DNA from 2 places in the Bacillus sp. PK6-16 genome. Region 1 is predicted to be linked to the other one. Evidence: predicted binding sites of a transcription regulator. Region 1 holds the regulator's gene; the other holds the start of a gene.

Region 1 (11,588 bases):
CCAATTACAGTTGCAATCGCATCTGCAAATAATGCTTTTCCTGCACGTGGTAATTTATTGTTCTTCATTAATCCAGCTTGATTCGCAACCGCTACAAGCGTACCTGCTGTATCAAAGAAATCGATAAAGAAGAACGTTATAATAACAATCCCCATTTGAACTGTGAAAATATCTCCGAAGTGCGTTAACGCCACGCCGAACGTTGGTTCTAGACTCGGTATTGCTCCTACTACAGCTTTCGGAGTATCAATTAATCCTGTTGCCACTCCTAAGATCGCTGTAAGAATCATACCGTAAAATACTGCACCATTAACTTTCTTAATCATGAAGATGATTGTCGTAACAACCCCGAAGATTGCTAGTAACGTTGTGCCCTTTGTTAAGTCCCCCAACCCAACAAGAACAGCATCATTTTTCACGATAATTCCTGCATTTTGGAATCCAAGGAATGCAATGAACAATCCGATACCTGCTGCTACTGCAAACTTTAACTCCGATGGAATTGCATTGATGATTTTTTCACGAATACCTGAAGCAGTAAGAATAATAAAGATAATACCTGACATTAATGTTCCGGCAATTGCTGTTTGCCATGGAATACCCATCGTTAACACTGCTGTATAAGCAAAGAACGCGTTAATTCCCATACCTGGCGCTAAAGCAATTGGATACTTCGCGAAAATACCCATAATTAACGAACCGATCGCTGCCGCTAATGCCGTAGCAACGAATACTGCACCTGGATCCATCCCTGTACCTGCTGGTAACCCTTTAACATTTCCAAGCGACAGCGTAGCAGGATTGACAAATAGTACGTAAGCCATAGATAGAAATGTCGTTAACCCTGCTATGAACTCAGTCTTATAATTCGTACCGAGCTCATCAAACTGAAAATAGCGTTTCATCTTACGTTTCCCCCGTTATATGATTACTCGCCGTATTTCACCCTAGCCCTCTTTTATCCCGAGAAATAAAAAGGCTTCCATTGCATATATACATGGAAGCGTTCTATAAACAAAGACAAGTTTCCCCTCATCTTTATACAAACGCCTCGTAGTCAAGCCATTTACGGTAGCTAGGTAGAAACTTTCGGGCCATATCCCCGATATTATACGACGGCATAATATTCACTTTTCGTTTGAATTACATAATCATATTAACTCGACGAAGTAGTTTTGTCAATTTAAAAACGAACAATTTTATAAAATTTTATATTTTCGTTCGTATTAATACCAAAATAAAAAAGATCCATCTATGCATAAGCAATAGATGGACCTTTTTATAAATACTATTCCCACTCAATAGTTGCTGGTGGCTTACTCGTTACATCATACACGATACGGTTAACGTGTTTTACTTCGTTTACGATACGTACAGAGATTTTCTCTAATACGTCCCAAGGGATACGTGCCCAGTCAGCTGTCATACCGTCGATAGATGTTACCGCGCGGATACCTACTGTGTAATCGTAAGTACGCTCGTCACCCATAACACCTACGCTACGCATACCAGGAAGCGCAGTGAAGTATTGCCAAATTTCACGATCTAAGCCCGCTTTAATAATTTCTTCACGTAAAATCGCATCAGATTCACGAACGATTTCTAATTTCTCTTCTGTGATTTCACCTAATACACGAATACCAAGACCCGGTCCTGGGAATGGTTGACGCCATACGATTTCATCAGGAATTCCTAGTTCAGATCCTAATACACGTACTTCATCTTTAAATAACGTATTTAAAGGCTCAATTAATTTGAACTGCATGTCTTCTGGAAGTCCACCAACGTTATGGTGAGATTTAATTGTTTGTGCAGTTGCTGTACCACTCTCAACGATATCTGTGTAAAGTGTACCTTGCGCTAGGAAGTCCATACCTTGTAATTTTGACGCTTCATCATCGAATACGTAAATGAATTCGTTACCGATAATTTTACGTTTTTGTTCTGGATCTTCTACACCTTTTAACTTGTCCATGAAGCGGTCTTTTGCATCCACTTTAATAACGTTCATATGGAAGCCTTCACTAAATGTTTTCATAACGCCTTCCGCTTCGCCTTTACGAAGTAAACCGTGATCAACGAAAATACATGTTAATTGGTCGCCGATTGCTTTATGGATTAATACTGCTACAACAGAAGAGTCTACACCACCGCTAAGTGCGCATAGTACTTTTTTGTCTCCAACAGTTTCACGGATCTTTTCTAATTCTACTTCGATAAAGTTCTCCATGTTCCATCCTTCAGAACAACCACATACGCCGAATACGAAGTTTTTAATTAAATCGTTACCGTGCTCAGAGTGACGTACTTCTGGGTGGAATTGTACACCGTATAAGTTTTTCGCTTCATTGCTCATACCAGCAATTGGGCAAGACTCACTTGTTGCGTCTACTACGAATCCTTCAGGTAAACCAGTTACTAAGTCACCATGACTCATCCATACAACTTGCTCTTCTGGAAGGTTCGCATATAATTTTGATTCGTTCTCTACTTTAAGAACAGCTTTTCCGTACTCACGGTGATTTGCACGCTCTACTTTACCACCGAAGTGTTGCGTCATAAGCTGCATACCGTAACAAATACCGAAGATTGGTAAACCTAGTTCAAAGATTTTTTCATCACAATGTAATGCACCTTCACCGTATACACTATTTGGTCCACCAGAGAAAATAATCCCTTTTGGATTCATTGCTTTAATTTCTTCTGCAGTAATTGTATGTGGATGAAGTTCACTGTATACACCGAACTCACGAATTCGACGTGCTATTAACTGATTGTATTGACTTCCAAAATCTAAAACGATAATTGTATCGTGTTGTTTCTTCAAAATAATCACCCCAACGTTAGTTCTCGTATATAAATATTTTCACCAATTTGGCGAAAAGCATTACCAATATAATAAAAAAAGCCAGTCCTCCGCCTCTAGTCTCATAACAAAGAAAAGGCAGGGGTCTGGCTTTATAAAGAAAGATAGTCTCCGCTCTTTATAAATATAAGACACACTGCCTTCATAGTCAGGTTGTTTACGGTAACCCGGTAGAGACTCTCAAACCATATCATTGAGGATATATGAAGGATCGTTTTATATTATCTTCCTAGATTCTAACAATGAAGTATCAATATGGTCAAGAGAGAAAGCGACAAAATTCTACAGAAATTCATTTCCTTTTCTAAAAAACATAAAAAAACATCCATTTCTATATAGAAATGGATGTTTTTTAGGACAAACGGAATTACATCATTCCGCCCATACCGCCCATGCCCATGCCGCCCATGTCAGGCATTGCTGGTGCATTTGGTTCTGGCTTGTCAGCAACTACAGCTTCAGTTGTTAAGAACATAGCTGCAACAGATGCTGCGTTTTGAAGTGCAGAACGAGTTACTTTAGCTGGATCTACGATACCAGACTCAAGCATGTTAACCCATTCGCCAGTAGCTGCGTTGAAACCAACGCCTACTTTTTCGCCTTTTAGACGCTCTACAACTACAGATCCTTCTAGACCAGCGTTGATTGCGATTTGACGAACTGGCTCTTCTAGTGCGCGAAGTACGATGTTGATACCTGTTGCTTCGTCGCCTTCAGCTACGATAGAAGCTACTTTTGTGTATACGTTCATAAGTGAAGTACCACCACCTGCAACGATACCTTCTTCTACTGCTGCACGAGTTGAGTTAAGTGCATCTTCAATGCGAAGTTTGCGCTCTTTTAACTCAGTTTCAGTTGCTGCACCTACTTTAATTACTGCTACGCCACCTGCTAGTTTAGCAAGACGCTCTTGTAATTTTTCACGATCGAATTCAGAAGTTGTTTCTTCTAATTGCGCACGGATTTGACCGATGCGAGCTTCGATTTGTTCTGTGCTTCCTACACCTTCAACTACAGTTGTGTTTTCTTTTGTAACAACAACTTTACCAGCGCGTCCTAAAGATTCAACTGTAGCAGATTTTAAGTCACGACCTAATTCTTCAGTGATTACTTCGCCACCTGTTAAGATTGCGATATCTTCTAGCATTGCTTTACGACGGTCACCAAATCCAGGAGCTTTAACAGCTACTACGTTGAATGTACCACGAAGTTTGTTCACTACTAATGTAGCTAAAGCTTCGCCTTCAACATCTTCAGCAATGATAAGAAGTGGTTTACCTTGTTGTACCACTTGCTCTAATACTGGTAAGATTTCTTGAATGTTAGAAATCTTTTTGTCAGTGATTAAGATGTATGGGTTATCAAGAACTGCTTCCATTTTGTCAGAATCAGTAATCATGTAAGGAGATGCATATCCACGATCAAATTGCATACCTTCTACTACGTCTAATTCTGTTGTGAATCCTTTAGACTCTTCTAAAGTAATAACGCCGTCGTTACCAACGCGCTCCATTGCTTCAGCGATTAATTGACCTACTTCTTCGTCAGCTGCAGAAATAGCAGCTACTTGTGCGATAGAAGATTTGCCTTCGATTGGTTTAGAAATCGTTTTTAATTCTTCAATTGCAGCAGTAACAGCTTTTTCGATACCTTTACGAAGACCCATTGGGTTCGCACCAGCTGTTACGTTTTTAAGACCTTCACGAATCATAGCTTGCGCTAATACAGTTGCAGTTGTTGTTCCGTCACCAGCTACGTCATTTGTTTTGCTAGCAACTTCTGCTACTAATTTCGCACCCATGTTTTCGAATGCATCTTCTAATTCGATTTCTTTTGCGATTGTTACACCATCATTTGTAATAAGTGGTGAACCAAATTTTTTCTCAAGTACAACGTTACGACCTTTTGGTCCAAGCGTAACTTTTACTGCGTTTGCAAGAGTGTCGACACCGCGAAGCATCGAACGACGTGCTTCTTCACTAAATTTAATATCTTTTGCCATAATAATTGACCCCCTTGGATTTTTTAAGATTTATATAATTAACCGATAACTGCTAAAATGTCACTTTCACGTAAAATCAAGTAGTCTGTACCTTCATATTTCACTTCAGTACCTGCATATTTTGAGAAGATGATAAGATCACCTGCTGCTACCTCTAAAGCAACACGCTCACCATTTTCAAGCACTCGACCAGTACCTACTGCAACAACTTTACCCTCTTGTGGTTTTTCTTTTGCGGTATCTGGTAATACGATACCACTTGCTGTTTTTTCTTCTGCTTGAACAAGCTCAATTACAACGCGATCACCTAATGGCTTTAGCATGAACAATAACCTCCTCATTTTGTTATGTAAATTTTATTTATTAGCACTCAAGTCATCCGAGTGCTAACACACTTATAATAATAAATAATCTCAATTTCTTTTGCAAGTAAAAAAATCATAATTTTTTCGCAAATTACTATATAAACTTTCTATATAGAATACTGCCTTTACTATATGAATCGTTGTTTCCCCTACTCGTATGTTACAATATGAAAGACACCCTAAGTTGTTTTCGCTAAACGCACAACTTTTTCCTGTCTCTTACTTCAATTTCAAATATGTATTAAAAAAAAATCATAATTCGGATGAAAGTTTATATCGTAGATAACATATTTACATGTTATCCTACCTCATCTCATACACTAGAGTTAGAAAGGATGGTTAAACCATTTGAAGAAACAATACTGGTGGATTATCGTTACATACATTTTAATGCAGTTATCTGGCGTTGTTGGATTACCACTTCTCCTAAAAACAGGACTCTATGATAATAGAGGATTTACCATTGAAGAAAAAGGACAAATCATAACGGGACACTGGGCAATCATTAGCTTCTTTATTGCATTATGTATCGTGCTTTGGTTACTTAGAACAGATATTCGTGACAGGCATTTAGATCCAATGCGCTCTTCTGTTCCAGCTACTATTGGATGGATTTTTATCGGGTTCTTCTTAGCAATCATCTCACAATCCATTGCAGGTATGATTGAAATGTATGTATTTGGGGTTCCACGTGAATCTGAGAATACAGACAGACTGATGGACATCGCAAGAACGATACCTTGGTTCCTTATTGTTGTATCTATAATTGGACCTATCTTAGAAGAAATCGTATTTAGAAAAATTCTATTCGGCACGCTTTATAAGAAGTTTAACTTCTTTATCGCAGCTATCATTAGTTCGCTTGTATTCGCAGCAATTCATTTTGATTTTACTCACTTATTGGTATACACTGCTATGGGGCTCGTATTCGCCTTCTTATATGTGAAGACGAAACGTATTATCGTTCCGATTGCAGCTCATGTTGCGATGAATACATTAGTCGCTATTGGGCAAATTTTTATGAGCAATGAACAAATTCAAGAAATGATTAAAGAAGCTGAAAAAATGCAAGGCTTTATCGGAGGATTTTTTGTATGAGAAACTCACCATTGTTCATGGCTGCACTATACTTCCTTCTTGGATGTATCTTTACACGCTTCGCCATTACGAACGTGACAGATACAATCTGGAATATGTGGACAATACTATTTGCAGTTATGGCAACAATTGATTTTAATTTGGCACTTCGCCTTATATTAGTTAAATTCACAAAGAAGAAACAATAATAAAACGCAGAGGTCGCTTCCTCTGCGTTTTATTGTGGATAGTTTTTCAAAAAGTAAACTAATGTTTGTAACTCTACAGCTAAGTCAATATGATGAATTCTAATATTCTCTGATACGTTTAATCGCGCTGGTGTGAAATTCAAAATACCGTGCACGCTTGTTTCAGCTAATCTATCTGCTACAGCTTGCGCTACTGTAGCCGGTACTGTTAATATTGCCACTTGTATATCATTTGATAATCTCTCTTCTAATTCATCTAAATGATATACAGGAATGCCCCCGATTTCTGTTCCAACTTTCTCTTCACTAACATCAAATGCCATTTCAATTTTTGTATTATTGTTTTTCGTGAAATTATAATGTAAGAAAGCGGTCCCTAAATTACCTACTCCAATAAGTGCTACACGTGTTATATCATCTTGATCAAGTGTTTCGCGGAAAAATGATAATAAATAATTTACGTTATATCCATATCCCTTTTTCCCTAACGCTCCAAAATACGAAAAATCTCTTCGTATTGTTGCGGAATCTACTTTTACTGCCTCACTCAATTCGGCCGATGAAACACGCTGCTTACCAGAAAGAGATAAGTTTTGGATAAATCGATAGTATAGAGGCAATCTTTTAGCAGTGGCTTGTGGAATCTTTTGCTGATCCATATGACCTCTCCTCTCTTCCTATCTTTATTCATATACTTTAATCAAATACAGAAGTTTAGCACTCATTAAATTCCTTGTATAATAAAGAGAAGAAGTATTCTCTCTTTATTTTAAACTATACACTATTTTTAGTATGATTGAGAAATATAAACATGGCAAAGTTAAGAAATTATTTGAGGTGAAAACATTGATTTTATTACAAGTAAACGCGCTTTCGAAATTATACGGTGCAGAAACGATTCTTGCAAACATAAAATTGGAAGTACAAACAAAAGATCGTATCGCATTAGTTGGAAGGAATGGAGCAGGAAAATCTACATTATTAAAAATTATCGCTGGTGAATTATCTCATGATGGTGGCGAAATTATAAAACCGAAAGATGTCTCAATCGGATATTTAGCTCAAAATACTGGACTAGAAACGTCTTTAACAATTTGGGATGAAATGCTAACCGTCTTTACCCATTTACAGCAAATGGAGACAAAACTCCGAAGGCTTGAGCAAGAAATGGGAAAAGAAGAAAACTTTTCAAACGAAGCTACATATGAAAGATTGTTAGCTGATTATGACCAATTACAACTCAATTATAAAGATCAAGGTGGATATCAATATGAAGCGGATATTCGCTCCATTTTAAGCGGCCTTGGCTTCCCAGTTGAAACGCACCAGACGACGATCTCTACTTTAAGCGGCGGGCAAAAAACAAGATTAGCTCTCGGGAAATTATTATTAACAAAACCAGACTTACTTATTTTGGACGAGCCTACAAACCATTTAGACATCGAAACATTAACATGGCTTGAGCAATATTTGCAAGGTTATCCTGGCGCAATATTAATCGTCTCACATGACCGTTATTTCTTAGACAAACTCGTTACACAAGTATATGAAATTTCGAATAAAGAAAGCAGACGATTTGTTGGTAACTACAGTAAATATTTAGACTTAAAATCAGCATTATATGAGCAAGAAATGAAACGTTACGAAAAACAACAAGATGAAATCGCAAAACTTGAGGACTTCGTTCAAAAGAATATAGCTCGCGCTTCTACAACGAAACGTGCTCAAAGTCGCCGTAAACAACTAGACAGAATGGAATTATTAACGAGACCATTAGGGGATTCTAAGTCAGCATCATTCCACTTCGATATTGAAAAACAAAGTGGAAATGATGTTTTACAAGTAAATGATGCAACCATCGGCTATGATGAAAACCCTATAATTGAACATGTAACTATGCGCTTAACTCGCGGAGATAGTGTTGCTTTAGTTGGTCCAAACGGAATTGGGAAATCCACATTGTTAAAATCCATTGTGAATAAGTTACCACTATTAAATGGTGATGTTTCTTTCGGATCAAATGTATCTGTTGGTTATTATGATCAAGAACAAGCAAACTTAACATCTTCTAAACGGGTTTTAAATGAACTATGGGATGAATATCCACTGCAACCGGAAAAAGAAATCCGTACTATACTTGGGAATTTTTTATTCACAGGAGATGATGTACTGAAACCAGTATCTTCCCTTAGTGGTGGACAAAAAGCTCGATTAGCTCTTGCAAAACTTATGATGCAAAAGTCAAATTTGTTAATTCTAGATGAGCCTACGAACCACCTCGATTTAAATAGTAAAGAGATTTTGGAGAATGCTTTAATTGATTACCCAGGGACTCTTCTATTCGTCTCACATGACCGCTACTTTATTAACCGTGTAACAACGACTGTGGTTGAGTTATCAACAGAAGGTGCACAGGAATATTTAGGGGATTACGATTACTACGTTGAAAAGAAAAATGAAATGATTGAACGTGCAGAACTTGAACAGCAAGAAAGTGACGTTCCTGTTCAAAAGGTGGTTGCACAAGAGAAATTAAATTATTTAGAAGAAAAAGAGCGTAAAAAACTAGAGCGTCAACGCACTAGAAAAATTGAAGAGCTAGAACAAAGTATAGTGGAATTAGAAGAAGAAATTGCTACGTTAGAAGATCAACTTTGCTTACCAGAAATATATGCAGATTATGAAAAAGCTAGTGAAATTACAATGAAAAAGCAAACGCTACAAGAACAACTTGAAACTTGTATGGCAGAATGGGAAGAGCTGCATGTATAAGCATATTTAAATAAGGAAGATGTCTCATAAGTCAGGATTTTTGACTATGCGACATCTTTTTTTCTTTTAATACAGAAACAATTTTTTGAGTATATCAATCGTAACTTAGAATATACCAACGATTTTTCAAATATATCTATTGTAACCCTATATATATTAACAATTCGACACGAAATATCGATTTAACGACAAAGATTGACAATATTAGCATCTTCTATAATAGGGGGATGTTTCAAAATGTTTTTCGGGGATATCTTCTTACTTTTTATTTCCCGAAAAAGAACAAACTCAAAGGTCTGACATCATCCTATTTATCCACAAGTTTATACACATATCCACCTTTATAAAATAAACATTAAAATAACTTTTCCACATTATCCACAACCAACAAAAAAGTTATCAACATTTTATATACACAATAAAACCCACATTATCAACAGATAATATGGGTTTTATCCACAACCTGTGGTTAATTATGTGTATAACTATGCTTCAATATCTAATCCTGGATTTGCATTTAAGGCTAATGTTGCACGCTTACCTTGTTCATAAGCAATTGTCCCTGCCGCTGCAATCATCGCTGCATTATCTGTGCATAAAGATAGCGGCGGAATAATTAATTCAATGTTTTCTTTTTGTGCAAATTCCTCTTCTAATCGCGCACGAAGCCCTTTATTAGCAGCTACTCCACCAGCAAGAAGTAATTGCTTTACATTATAAGCTTCTGCTGCACGAGCTGCTTTCGTTACAAGTACATCTATTACACTTTCTTGGAAACTTGCCGCTAAATCTTCTGGTGCAATTTCTATACCGCGCTGTTTTGCGTTATGCACAGTGTTGATAACTGCTGATTTCAATCCACTAAAGCTAAAATCATACGAATCCGGTTCTAGCCATGCACGAGGCAAATCAATTGTCGGTTCTCCTTCATGTGCAAGGCGATCAATATGAGGACCACCTGGATATGGCATAGATAACGTACGAGCTACTTTATCATATGCTTCTCCAGCTGCATCGTCTCGTGTTTCACCAATTACTTCGAATGAACCATGTTCTTTCATATAAACAAGTTCTGTATGCCCACCAGATACAACAAGTGATAATAACGGGAATTGAACTTCTTTTACTAAACGGTTCGCATAAATATGACCAGCAATATGATGAACACCGACTAACGGAATATCATGTGCAAACGCTACTGCCTTCGCTGCATTTACTCCAATTAGAAGTGCTCCTACTAAACCAGGACCTTCTGTTACAGCAATTGCATCAATATCATCAAATGTGATGTTTGCTTCCTTTAAAGCTTCTTCTAACACAACTGTAATTTCTTCTACATGATGACGTGATGCAATCTCTGGTACAACGCCGCCAAAACGTTTATGACTTTCAATTTGTGATGCAACGACATTCGCAATAATTTCCGTTCCATTTTTAACAACTGCTACTGCTGTTTCATCACAACTTGTTTCAATACCAAGTATAATCGTATTTTTTTCCATTATATATTCACCCACATTACGAGACCATCTTCCTGATTGTCTGCATAGTATCGTTTACGAATCCCACCATTTTGAAATCCGTATTTTCTGTATAACTGCTTTGCTACTTCATTTGATACACGTACTTCAAGTGTCATTGTTTTTACCCCTAGTTCTTTCGCTTCAGAAATAACTGCTTTCAATAGGGCATCTCCTAACTTTTGACCTCGGTATTCTGGCAAAATAGCTATATTTGTTATATGTGATTCATCAATAATTATCCACAATCCACAATACCCGACTACACGACCATCTTTTTCTAACACAATATAATGTGCATGTTCATTCATCGTTAATTCACGGTGAAAGGCATCTGCAGTCCAAGGAGTTGAAAAAGACGCTTCTTCAATAGCTACAATTTGAGCAATATCATCAAGCTCCATCTTTCTAAATATCATATCCATCTTCTGCAAGCTCCTACTTGTTTTGACTTTCTAACCACTTTGTTTCAGCTTCAGCTAAACGAAGATAGCTTGGAACAAACGTATGCACATCTTGTTCTTCTTTTTGTAATCCTAAGAATGCTAGCTCACTTGGTCTTGGGTTATTTTTAGTAAATGGAGCGAATACAGCTTGATCACCTAAATGTTCTATAATTGTTTCTTTATGCAATTTAACATCGTTACCGATAAATAAAACAGGCTGTCCTTTATCTTTTAACATTTGCAACCAGTCTACAATAAGAATAATTCGGTCTTCTTCTATTGAAGTTAACTGCTCTCCTTCATATGTATATAACCCAGTATAAATTTGCCC
Region 2 (11,588 bases), 1.1 Mb from region 1:
AGCAGCAAAAGAAGCGATGAAACATATGATTGAAACTTTCGAAGATGCAGAATATATTGTTACGCCATCTGGTTCTTGTGCGACAATGTTTCATGAGTATCCGCATGTTTTCAAAGATGATCCAAAGTGGGCTAAACGTGCACAAAAAGTTGCTGATAAAACTTATGAATTTACACAGTTTATTGTAGATGTTTTAAAAGTTACAGATGTTGGTGCAAGTTTACCAGGGATAGCTACTATTCATAAATCATGTCATATGACGCGTATGCTTGGAGTAAAAGAAGCACCAGGAATTTTATTATCAAATGTAAAAGGATTAACTGTGAGAGATTTGCCAAACGTGCAAAATTGTTGCGGGTTTGGGGGAACGTTTTCAGTTAAGATGACTCCAATTTCTGAGCAAATGGTAGACGAAAAAGTAGATAGTGTCATGGAAACAGGTGCAGATTATTTAATCGGTGCAGATTGTGGGTGTTTGTTAAACATTGGCGGACGTATTGAGCGTTTAGGAAAAGAAGTAAAAGTAATGCATATTGCTGAGGTACTGAATAGTCGCTCATGAAGGGGGAACATAAGCTATGTCTATGAAAATCAGTGAGAAAAAATTTAATGATCGCGTTGGTGATGGAATTCAAGATTCGTTTATGCGCGGAGCAGTATCTTCTGCACAAACGCGTTTATATACGAATCGCTTAAAAGCTGCAGATGAATTAGGAAACTGGGAAGAGTGGCGTGAACTAGGTGAACAAATTCGTCAACATACGTTAGAAAATCTGGATTATTACTTAATGCAGTTAAGTGAAAATGTATCAAAAAGAGGCGGACACGTGTACTTTGCGAAGACGAAAGAGGAAGCTGCAAAGTATATTCAAGACGTTGCCAAAAAGAAACAAGCGAAAAAAGTAGTAAAATCAAAGTCGATGGTAACAGAAGAAATTAGTATGAACCATGCGCTTGAAGAGATTGGCTGTGAAGTGTTAGAGAGTGACTTAGGAGAGTATATCTTGCAAGTAGATAACGATCCACCTTCACATATTATTGCACCTGCACTTCATAAAAATAGAACGCAAATTCGCGATGTATTTAAAGAAAAGCTAGGCTATGAAAATTCTGATGACCCATATGAAATGACAAAGTTTGTTCGTAAACAACTTCGTGAGAAATTTATGGATGCAGAAATTGGTGTAACTGGTTGTAACTTTGCTGTTGCAAATACTGGATCTCTTTGTTTAGTAACGAATGAAGGTAATGCAGATCTTGTTATGTCAATTCCTAAAACACAAATTGCGGTAATGGGTATGGAACGTATGGTTCCGACAATGGAAGAATTAGATGTTTTAGTTGGTTTACTATGTCGTAGTGCAGTAGGTCAAAAATTAACAAGTTATGTAACAGTAGCAGGACCAATTCAAGAAGAGGAAGTTGATGGACCTGAAGAATTCCATTTAGTGGTTGTTGATAATGGTCGCTCTCAAATTCTTGGATCTGAATTCCGTTCCGTATTACAATGTATTCGTTGCGCTGCTTGTGTTAACGTATGTCCTGTATATCGTCACGTTGGTGGACATTCATATGGATCGATTTACTCAGGACCAATCGGTGCGGTATTAACACCGCTTCTAGGTGGATATGATGATTACAAAGAGCTTCCTTATGCATCTAGTTTATGCGGAGCATGTACAGAAGCTTGTCCAGTAAAAATTCCATTGCATGATTTATTATTAAAACATCGTCAAGTCATCGTTGAGCAAGAAGGTCGTGCACCACTTGCAGAAAAACTAGCGATGAAAATGTTTAGTATGGGTGCTTCTTCAGCTGCTTTATATAAAATGGGTTCAAAAATGGCACCAGCGGCAATGAGTCCATTTACATCTGGTAATCGTGTATCAAAAGGTGTTGGACCACTTAAAAACTGGACGGATATTCGTGAATTCCCAGCTCCAAGTAAAGAACGATTCCGTGATTGGTATAAAGATCATAAGAAAGGCGGGGATAAATAATGACAGGATTAATTCAAAACCGTGATGCCTTTCTAGATAACATTGCAAAAGAACTTGGGCGCGCACGTAAAACAGAAGGTGTAGAGCGTCCAGTATGGAAAAGTAATGTGAATATAGAAACGTTAAAAGATTATTCACAAGAAGAATTACTAGAAGTGTTTAAAAAGCAATGTACAAACATTCATACAACTGTAGTAGAAACGACAAATGACCGTTTAGGTGAAGACCTTCAAAAAGTAATCATGGAAAACGGCGGGGGACCTATTTTATTATCAGCAGATGATCGTTTTGATGCATATGGTTTAACATCTTTATTTAAAGAAGAACTTCCAAAGCGAGACGTTGAAGTAAACGTATGGGATCCAGAGAGAAAAGACGAAAATATGCGTTTAGCTGAAAAAGCGAATATTGGTATTGCATTTAGTGATTATACATTAGCCGAATCTGGTACAATTGTTGTACAAAGTCATAAAGGGCAGGGACGTTCTTTACACTTTTTACCGACTGTATATTTTGCTATTATTCCACGTGAAACACTTGTGCCTCGTATTACACAAGCAGTTCAGGATATGAACTCACGCGTAGAAAATGGGGAGACAGCGGCATCTTGTATTAACTTTATTACAGGGCCAAGTAACTCGGCTGACATTGAGATGAATCTTGTTGTCGGAGTACATGGACCATTAAAAGCAGTATATTTCATCGTATAAAAGAGGGGAAAGCAGGCCGGAAAATGGCCTGCTTTTTTAGTAGAATAAAGGATAATATGAAGTAGAAGTTCTCTCCTTTTTTTGCTATGTTTTTTTGGAAAGGAGAGGAAGGGATGTTCACTTATTTATATGCACTGTTAGCAGGGATGGTGTTTGGTTCTTTTTTTATGTTAGTTGCGGTGAGGGTTCCATTAGGTGCGTCTATTATTACCCCGCGTTCACATTGTTATTATTGCAAATATGTGCTAAGGCCAAAAGAACTAATCCCCATCATTTCATTTTATATACAAAGAGGCTGTTGTACGAATTGTAAGAGGAAAATTCCAATTATATATGTAGCATTTGAATGTATAACAGGAAGTATATTTCTTCTTACCGTGTATATGATTGGAATAGAACGAGAACTTATTATCATTTTATCCCTTTTTTCGCTACTTCTTATTATTTCAGTTACAGATTACTTATATATGTTAATTCCTGATTGTATTTTAATTTCGTTTGCCGTTTTACTCATTCTCGAAAGTATTTTTGTACAATTAGTTACTTGGACAGATAGTATAGTTGGTAGTGGTGTTATATTCCTTTTGTTATATTGCATGCAAAAGATATATCCAGAAGGGCTTGGCGGAGGAGATATAAAACTACTTTCGTTACTTGGTTTTATAGTAGGAGTGAAGGGAGTTTTTATCGTTTTATTTTTAGCATCTTGTTTTAGTCTTTGTTTTTTCGGGATTGGTATCGTATTAAAACGTATAGAAGTAGGAAAGCCAATTCCATTTGGTCCTTTTATTAGTCTTGGGGCAATGTGTTATGTATTGGCCGCATATTCAAATTAGAGAGGGAGTCAAAAATGAACGTATATATGGATGATCAAAGAAGTTGCCCGTTCGGGTATGTGTCCGCAACTACGGTAGAATGTGCCTTGCAAATGGTTCGGAATTATGATGTGAATATTCTTTCCCTTGATTTTAATATGGGGTGGAGAGCAAAAAATGGACTAGATTTTGTAGAAGCTTTTTGTACAGAGGGATTATATGTGAATGAAATTCACCTTCATACGAATGATGTCATCGGTATGCACAAGATGAAACAGAGAATGGATAAGGGAAAAGAAGAAGGAGAAATTAATCCTCACCTTGTTGTTAAATACGTGGGAAGCTAAAAACTCCAAAGTAAAACTTTGGAGTTTTTAATGTTTCATATGTGCTTGTAAAGGAATAATCTCTTCTTGTTGAGCTGCTGCGATTTCAGTTTCTTCCTGTTGAACTTCAGGTGTTTTCTTTGTTAAGTAGTGGTATACCATACCGACAAATACTGATCCGCCAATAATGTTACCGATTGTAACAGGAATTAAGTTATGAATAGCACCTGAAAAAGAAATTGTCTCAGGATGCGGTGAAACTAAAGATAAAGCAAAGAGTGATAAGTTTGCAATACTATGTTCGTAACCAGATAAGAAGAATGTGAAAACAAGTAGCATCATGACTATTATTTTTGCTGTGTCACCTTTAACCTGAGAAGGTAAGAAACAAGCAAGACATACGAGCCAGTTACATAAAATGGCTTTAAAGAATAACTGCATTGTAGGTGTGTTCATCTTTCCTTCAACGACTTTACTCATTAAGTGACCGTGATCAATTGCTTCAAAAATTCCAGTTGCGTAAAATAGTAAGGCAAAGAATAACGCGCCGGCTAAGTTACCTGCATAACAAGCAACCCAGTTACGTAGTGTATCAGAAATCGTTGTTTCTTTTCTTAAAGTTGCTACAGTAAAGTACATTGTGTTCCCAGTAAACAATTCAGCACCGCCATATATAATAAGTACGAGAGCAATCCCGAAAAACATAGAAGCAGCTAAATAAGTTGCTGGTGAATCTGCAATGTGAAAAAAGTTACCTAATTTAAAACATAGTACAATAATAAAACCGATATAAATACCCGCAAGTGCAGCACGAATGAAATATTGCATTGGGTTTGTATCTAGTATTTTCTTTTTGCTTTTAGCCAGTTTGACAACATAATCTAGTCCTTGTTCTAGCATGAGTAATACGCTCCTTTAGTAAATCTTCTATAAATACTCCTTATATAAATAAAGTACATGGAATTGTTCTCACTTTCAATAAGTTTGTGCAATGTTTCACAAAAAGGACATACATACATTAAGAAAGCGTTTACAAAAGGTAGTATAATGGAATTTTTTCTGGACATTGGGAGGAAGAAAGAAAAAGAAAAAGCGCTGTAATTACAGCGCTTTTTCGTCTAAATTCTTTTCTACTTTTACTTCTACTTCTTTTGAGAAGAACCAACCACCAACTGCGATTCCGACTAATACAATCCAGAATGTAAGCTTCCACGGAGTGGATTCTGGGAATGAATGTGGAATTACATTTAATGCAGGGTGTGCTAATGTATAAACTGCTAGCTTCACACCAACCCAACCTACAATTAAGAATGCTGCGGTTTCAAGTCCTGGTTTACGTTTTAAGATTTGTACGAAAGCAGTTGCTGCAAATCGCATAATGATTAATCCGATAAGTCCACCTACAAAGATAACAGCGAATTGTCCAGTATCAAGACTACCAATTGTACCTAATCCTGTTTTTGGTAAAGTCATTGCTAGTGCAACAGCAGCTAAAATTGAATCAACTGCGAAGGCGATATCAGCAACCTCAACTTTAAATACAGTCCACCAAAAGTTCTCTTGTTTTTTCTTTGCTTCTTTTTCTTCTGTTTCTTCATCTGTGTTCTTTTTAACATATGTTTTAAATAAGTGATTACCAGCGATAAACATAAGGTAGATGGCACCGATTGCTTGCACTTGCCATACATCGACTAAGAACGAAATCATAAATAACGATCCAAATCGGAAAACAAATGCCCCCGCTAATCCATAAAATAGTGCTTTCTTTCGTTTTTCTTCTGGTAAATGTTTTACCATAATTGCAAGAACAAGAGCGTTATCAGCTGCTAAAATCCCTTCAAGTGCAATTAGGATGAGTAATACCCAACCATACTCCAATAATAATGATACATCCATGTACATTCTCCTCTCATTTCTATAAGTTCTAAATAAGTGAAGAATTTCCCCACTATTTAGTTTCCCCATACTCCTGCCTATTAACTTTGGAAGAATCTGGAAGTGAATGCAAAAAAGACCTCTGCCGTTAATAGGCAAAGGTCTTGCTAGACATATGTAATAAAAAATGCCAACAAAGCCGGAAGAACTAAGTTCTACGTAATGACGACTTTGTTTCCAAGAAATATTCTTGGACGCTACTCCCCTTTGGAGATATGTTATTGTATTCTCATTATATGGATAATTTATACGGTTGTCAACCTGTTAAAATATCTTCATTCGGATATTTTATTTTCAGGTTCTTTTTACGAGCAAATGAAAAAGCCAATGTTAAAGGACCCATTTTCCCGAAAAACATCATAAAGATAATAATAGCTTTTCCGATTATAGTTAAGTGGGGTGTTAAATTCATACTGAGGCCAACAGTCCCAAATGCTGAAAATACTTCGAAAGCACTCATCAATAGAGGAACTCGCTCAGTAATACTCAAAATTAAAATAGCAAAAAAGATAAATGAAATTGAAATAATAGTAATGGTTAATGATTTGACAATGAGAGTATCTTTAATGGATTTTTTAAATACGACAATATCCTCTTGTTGTTGTAAAAATTTAAATACGCCAAAAAATATGATTAAAAATGTTGTTAACTTAATCCCACCACCAGTTGAAGCGCTACCAGCACCAATAAACATAAGGAGCATCATTAATAGGAGAGAAGGTTTTGACAATGTAGAAATATCAACAGTATTAAACCCGGCAGTTCGCGTTGAAATTGCTTGAAAATAAGAGGCCAATCCTTCTTCAAATGGGGTAAAACCTCTCATAGAAAGGGAGTTATGGAACTCGAATATAAAAATAAAAAGGGTAGCAATAATGTTGACGATTAGAGTAGAAGAGAGCATAAGTTTTGAATGTAGTGTAAGGTTTTTAAAGTTTTTCTTTCTTTTTATGTCTACGATTACTGTAAAACCAATTCCACCTAAAATGATGAGAGAGGAAATGACGAGATTGACAAGAATGCTATGAGAATGGGACATTAAATTATCGCTCCACACAGAAAAGCCAGCATTGTTAAAGGCTGAGATTGAATGGAAAAAACTATAATAGATCCCTTTCATAACCCCATATTTTGGTACCCATTCAAAAGAAAGAATTATAGTAGCGATACATTCGACTGTAAAAGAGAATAAAAATAATGCTTTGGCAAGACGGATGATGCCGCCGATATTCGTTTGATTTAATGCTTGTTGCAGTAAAATTCGATTTTGAAGACCGATTTTTCTTCCGAGCATAATCGCAATTAAGACAGCAAAGCTCATAATGCCAAGCCCGCCAACTTGTATAAGCGTTAAAATGACACATTGTCCAAACAAAGTAAATACTTTTCCAGTATCTACAACACCAAGCCCAGTAACAGTACAAGCGGAAACGGTTGTAAATAAGGCATCGAGCCATGAAATGGACGTTGTCGTAGCAATGGGTAGTTTTAATAAACATGTGCCGACAACTGATAATACAAGAAAAGACAAAGTAAGAACGCGGGGAGGGCTCATGCTAATATTAATCCGTTTCATTTTACAGATCGCTCCTTTCGTTTTGATTAGTATGTGAAAAAGCACCATTATGTATGTTGAAAATAGAAAGAGGCAGAGAATATCTGCCTCTAAGCCATATGTTATATTATTATCCACGTAATTGTTGTTGAGCTAAAGCAACAAGGCGTTTTGTTACTTCACCGCCAACTGAACCGTTAGAACGAGATGCTGTATTAGATCCTAAGCTTACACCAAATTCTTGTGCAATTTCATATTTAAATTGTTCAAGTGCTTGTTCTGCACCTGGAACTAATAATTTGTTTGTTTTTACCATGTTGATACACATCCTTATGAGTAGTCCAGTTCAGCTAAGTTCTTATCTAAACTGGTAACGTTATTTTATGTGGAAACGACGTACTCATACGCGGAAGTAATCGGTGCGATTAGAAGTTCTTGGATAGAAAAAAGAGTAGCAAATTTGCTACTCTTTTTTTAGTATTGTCGCTGTTCCTTCCACGACAATATCATCTGATTGATTATATATGTTTGTTTGTAGCGTAATGATTTTTTTATCATCACGCTTCTTAATAACCTCTGCCACAACGCGAAGTGTATCACCGATTTTGACAGGGGCACGGAATGAAACATTTTGAGATAAATAAATCGTATTTTTGCCTGGGAGTTTCGTTCCAAGGATGGTAGAAATAAAACTCGAAACGAGCATACCGTGAGCAATACGTTCTTTAAACATTGTCGTTTTTGCAAAAGAATCTAAAATGTGAATAGGATTCACATCCCCAGTCAATTTTGCAAAATTGATAACATCTTCATCTGTAATTGTTTTTGTAAGGGATGCTTGATCACCGACTTGAATCTCATCATAGCGAAGCTCCGGAACAGTTTGTGCTTCTTGAAATGGATTCATTTTGTCCTCCTTCTTTTCCATATCGAAAAATGTTAGCCATCTTGATGTAGTAGGAGGAAGAAAGAGTTTTGTTTGTGCTGCGGTTAGCTCCCACATTTTTCTTACTTGATGGAAGTAAATAGATTTTTTGAGTTTTCCTCGAACTTTTTTGCGAGTTCCAACTGTTTTGACTTGAACTCTTCCAAAAAACCCTCTAACTGTTTTTGAGCCTCTTCACGTTGTAATTGTTGTTGCTCAATAAATTGTTTTGTTGTTTCTTCAAATTGGCCGCTTGTTTGGGTAAGAATTGACAATGATGTTTTTGTAGGAGAAACAGTAAGCTGATGCATATGAGCAGAAAGTTCCTTCCATTTGTCCTGCCACTCGTTAATTTGATCATTTAAGGAGTTTCCAGTTAATTGTTTCACGTAATCTGTATATTGGTTATTGAACTGAGCAGTGAGTTGTTGTAGTTCTTTTTCTAGTTCATCTACTCCTGATGTTAATTTATGCAAAGCGTCTTGTTGTTGTTTTAATGTTTCTAAAGTAAGTTGCTCTAATTGCTTCCCAGCTGAAGAGAAAAGGGAAAGTGATTGAGACCAGTTTTTCCAAAATGCATCGACTAATTCGTATGGTTTAGTTTCCATTGTTTGACCCCCAAATGTTTTTTTGCATATTGTGAACGCAGATTACTCTGCTGTACCACCAGGTGAAGATGAAGAATCCGTTTCATCCTTTTCTGGAGAAGTAGAAAATGGAAAGAATGCATTGGTGTATAACGTGAAAAACGTTCGCAACATATTTTGATAATGTTCAAAAGAAGTCGCACATGTTGTTAAATATTGCTCTCCATATTCAGTTAAAGAATAAATTCTTTTTGCTGGCCCTCCATCGCTTGTATCCCAAGTAGAAGAAATAAGGTTTTCTTTTTCTAGTTTGCGTAGTGTTCTATAAACATTACCTTGGTCAACAGAAGAAAAGCCGATATCCATTAGCATTTGAATAAGTTTGTAACCATGAAGACTCCAGTCTTTTAGACAGAGAAGTAAGAAGGGAACTAAGAAGTTTTTTGGCATGGAGTTTGGTTGTTTCGCTTGGTTGCTCTCCAAACTTTCGCGTTGTTCTGGTTCATTTTGTAGCATGATTGTGCATCACCTCATGAATCAGTTAGATGGAATTTTTTGCTTATAAGTGCAATTTACACCTATCTGTTTTTAAAGTCAACACATTTGTTAGAAAATAGAAAAAAATAAAATATAGACTTGAAGTTTTATTCAGAATATTAGAAAATAGTGAATAGGTTGAATTGTTTCAAAAACGAAAAAAGGAGTGTAGGTAAAGTGATTGATCAAAAATTCGATCCACTACAAGCATGGAAAAATGCTTATGAACAAACCGAAACATTTTGGGGAAAAGCGCTCAATGAAACAATTAAAACAGAAGAATATTCTGCTTGGATGGGCAGCGTTCTAGATTTGAATTTGTTTTATCAAAAAGCATTAAATGATACGACAAAAAACTATTTAGAACAAGTAAATGTGCCGACGAAAGAGGATATCGCAAGAGTGGCTACGCTTGTTATTAACTTAGAAAATAAAGTAGATAACATTGAGGAGTTTCTAGAGGAGAAAGTAGATTCTTTAGGGCAAGCTCCTACATTAAAGCGTGATGTGACGAAAGTAAAACAAGATATTCGTACGCTTGAAACAAAAGTAGATCAAATTTTAGAATTGCTAGAAAAGCAAAATGCAGTACTAGCTAAACTACAAGTACCTGTAAAAGAAGAGGTAAAGCCTGCGAATAAACCAGAAAATAAAAAATGATAAAAGCGCTTGTTTATAACAGATAAAAGAGAGAGGGAGAATCTCTTTTCACGTATAAACAGCGAAACATAATTATATATGGACTCTATAGTATGAGTACCAAAATGATTCATAACAATCGTTCACAAATTCATTTAAGGGGGAAAAGAAATGGTTCAATTAAATGGAAAAGTAGCAATCGTAACAGGTGGAGCAAAAGGAATTGGAAAAGCAATTACAGTAGCATTAGCACAAGAGGGAGCGAAAGTAGTTATTAACTATAATAGCAGTAAAGAAGCAGCTGAAAATTTAGTAAATGAATTAGTAAAAGACGGACATGACGTTTATGCAGTGCAAGCGGATGTTTCTAAAGTAGAAGATGCAAACCGACTTGTAGAAGAAGCTGTGAATCATTTTGGTAAAGTTGATATTCTTGTTAATAATGCTGGTATTACAAGAGACCGTACATTCAAAAAGTTAAATCGTGAAGATTGGGAGCGCGTAATTGACGTGAATTTAAGCAGCGTATTTAATACGACAAGTGCGGTTCTTCCATACATAACGGAAGCAGAAGAAGGAAGAATTATTAGCATTTCTTCTATTATTGGTCAAGCAGGTGGATTTGGCCAAACAAACTACTCAGCAGCAAAAGCGGGGATGTTAGGATTTACAAAATCATTAGCGTTAGAACTTGCAAAAACAAATGTCACTGTAAATGCTATTTGCCCAGGATTTATTGATACTGAAATGGTAGCAGAAGTACCAGAAGAAGTACGTCAAAAAATCGTTGCAAAAATCCCGAAAAAACGTTTTGGTCAAGCTGATGAAATTGCAAAAGGTGTAGTATACCTATGCCGTGACGGTGCGTATATCACAGGTCAACAATTAAACATTAACGGCGGATTATATATGTAATGAAGTAAGAAAAAAGTGCATATCCATAGCAGGAATGCACTTCTTTTTTTTAAGAAGGAAATCGACCAAAAAGGAGATAGAAAAATGACTACATTCGCAACAGAATGGGAAAAGCAATTAGAGCTATACCCAGAAGAGTACCGAAAAGCATACCGCCGAGTGAAAAGGGCGAGTGAAATTTTATTACGTGAACCAGAGCCGCAAGTCGGATTAACGCCGAAAGAGGTTATTTGGACGAAGAATAAGACGAAGCTTTATCGCTACATTCCAAAACAAGAAAAAACACAAAGAGTTCCAATTCTGTTAATATATGCTCTTATTAATAAACCATATATTATGGATTTAACTCCTGGAAATAGTTTAGTGGAATATCTAGTGGATCGTGGTTTTGATGTATATATGCTTGATTGGGGCACATTTGGTTTAGAAGATAGTCATTTGAAATTTGATGATTTCGTGTTTGATTATATTGCAAAAGCAGTAAAAAAAGTAATGCGAACTGCAAAATCGGACGAGATTTCTTTACTTGGTTATTGCATGGGTGGAACGCTAACTTCTATTTATGCAGCGCTTCATCCGCACATGCCAATTCGTAATTTAATTTTCATGACAAGTCCTTTTGATTTCTCTGAAACAGGATTGTA

What was found. The regulator Rex, encoded in region 1, represses fermentation and respiration genes when NADH is low (regulators of the CRP and FNR family bind a similar motif). The targets are predictions, from matches to a motif close to TTGTGAAATATTTCACAA.
Region 2: the regulator Rex is predicted to act here: its motif matches at 4,836-4,853, upstream of M1D66_RS20330 (formate/nitrite transporter family protein).

What each region holds. Positions count from the first base shown of each region.
Region 1 is NZ_CP096511.1:5,039,160-5,050,747, forward strand. It holds gene M1D66_RS25760 (NCS2 family permease) at 1-905, opposite strand, end outside; purine riboswitch at 1,035-1,136, opposite strand; gene guaA (glutamine-hydrolyzing GMP synthase) at 1,289-2,827, opposite strand; purine riboswitch at 2,992-3,093, opposite strand; gene groL (chaperonin GroEL) at 3,234-4,868, opposite strand; gene groES (co-chaperone GroES) at 4,907-5,191, opposite strand; gene M1D66_RS25780 (CPBP family intramembrane glutamic endopeptidase) at 5,582-6,331, shown strand; gene M1D66_RS25785 (YdiK family protein) at 6,328-6,519, shown strand; gene M1D66_RS25790 (redox-sensing transcriptional repressor Rex) at 6,549-7,178, opposite strand; gene M1D66_RS25795 (ABC-F family ATP-binding cassette domain-containing protein) at 7,366-9,291, shown strand; gene tsaD (tRNA (adenosine(37)-N6)-threonylcarbamoyltransferase complex transferase subunit TsaD) at 9,777-10,793, opposite strand; gene rimI (ribosomal protein S18-alanine N-acetyltransferase) at 10,793-11,236, opposite strand; gene tsaB (tRNA (adenosine(37)-N6)-threonylcarbamoyltransferase complex dimerization subunit type 1 TsaB) at 11,250-11,588, opposite strand, start outside.
Region 2 is NZ_CP096511.1:3,960,574-3,972,161, reverse strand. It holds gene M1D66_RS20355 ((Fe-S)-binding protein) at 1-562, shown strand, start outside; gene M1D66_RS20350 (LutB/LldF family L-lactate oxidation iron-sulfur protein) at 579-2,000, shown strand; gene M1D66_RS20345 (LutC/YkgG family protein) at 2,000-2,710, shown strand; gene M1D66_RS20340 (prepilin peptidase) at 2,824-3,546, shown strand; gene M1D66_RS20335 (cyclic-phosphate processing receiver domain-containing protein) at 3,561-3,872, shown strand; gene M1D66_RS20330 (formate/nitrite transporter family protein) at 3,900-4,751, opposite strand; gene M1D66_RS20325 (TerC family protein) at 4,953-5,747, opposite strand; yybP-ykoY riboswitch at 5,838-6,004, opposite strand; gene M1D66_RS20320 (TrkH family potassium uptake protein) at 6,043-7,362, opposite strand; gene M1D66_RS20315 (alpha/beta-type small acid-soluble spore protein) at 7,472-7,657, opposite strand; gene M1D66_RS20310 (MaoC family dehydratase) at 7,805-8,248, opposite strand; gene phaP (polyhydroxyalkanoic acid inclusion protein PhaP) at 8,350-8,874, opposite strand; gene phaQ (poly-beta-hydroxybutyrate-responsive repressor) at 8,917-9,369, opposite strand; gene phaR (polyhydroxyalkanoic acid synthase subunit PhaR) at 9,568-10,050, shown strand; gene M1D66_RS20290 (acetoacetyl-CoA reductase) at 10,201-10,944, shown strand; gene phaC (class III poly(R)-hydroxyalkanoic acid synthase subunit PhaC) at 11,029-11,588, shown strand, end outside.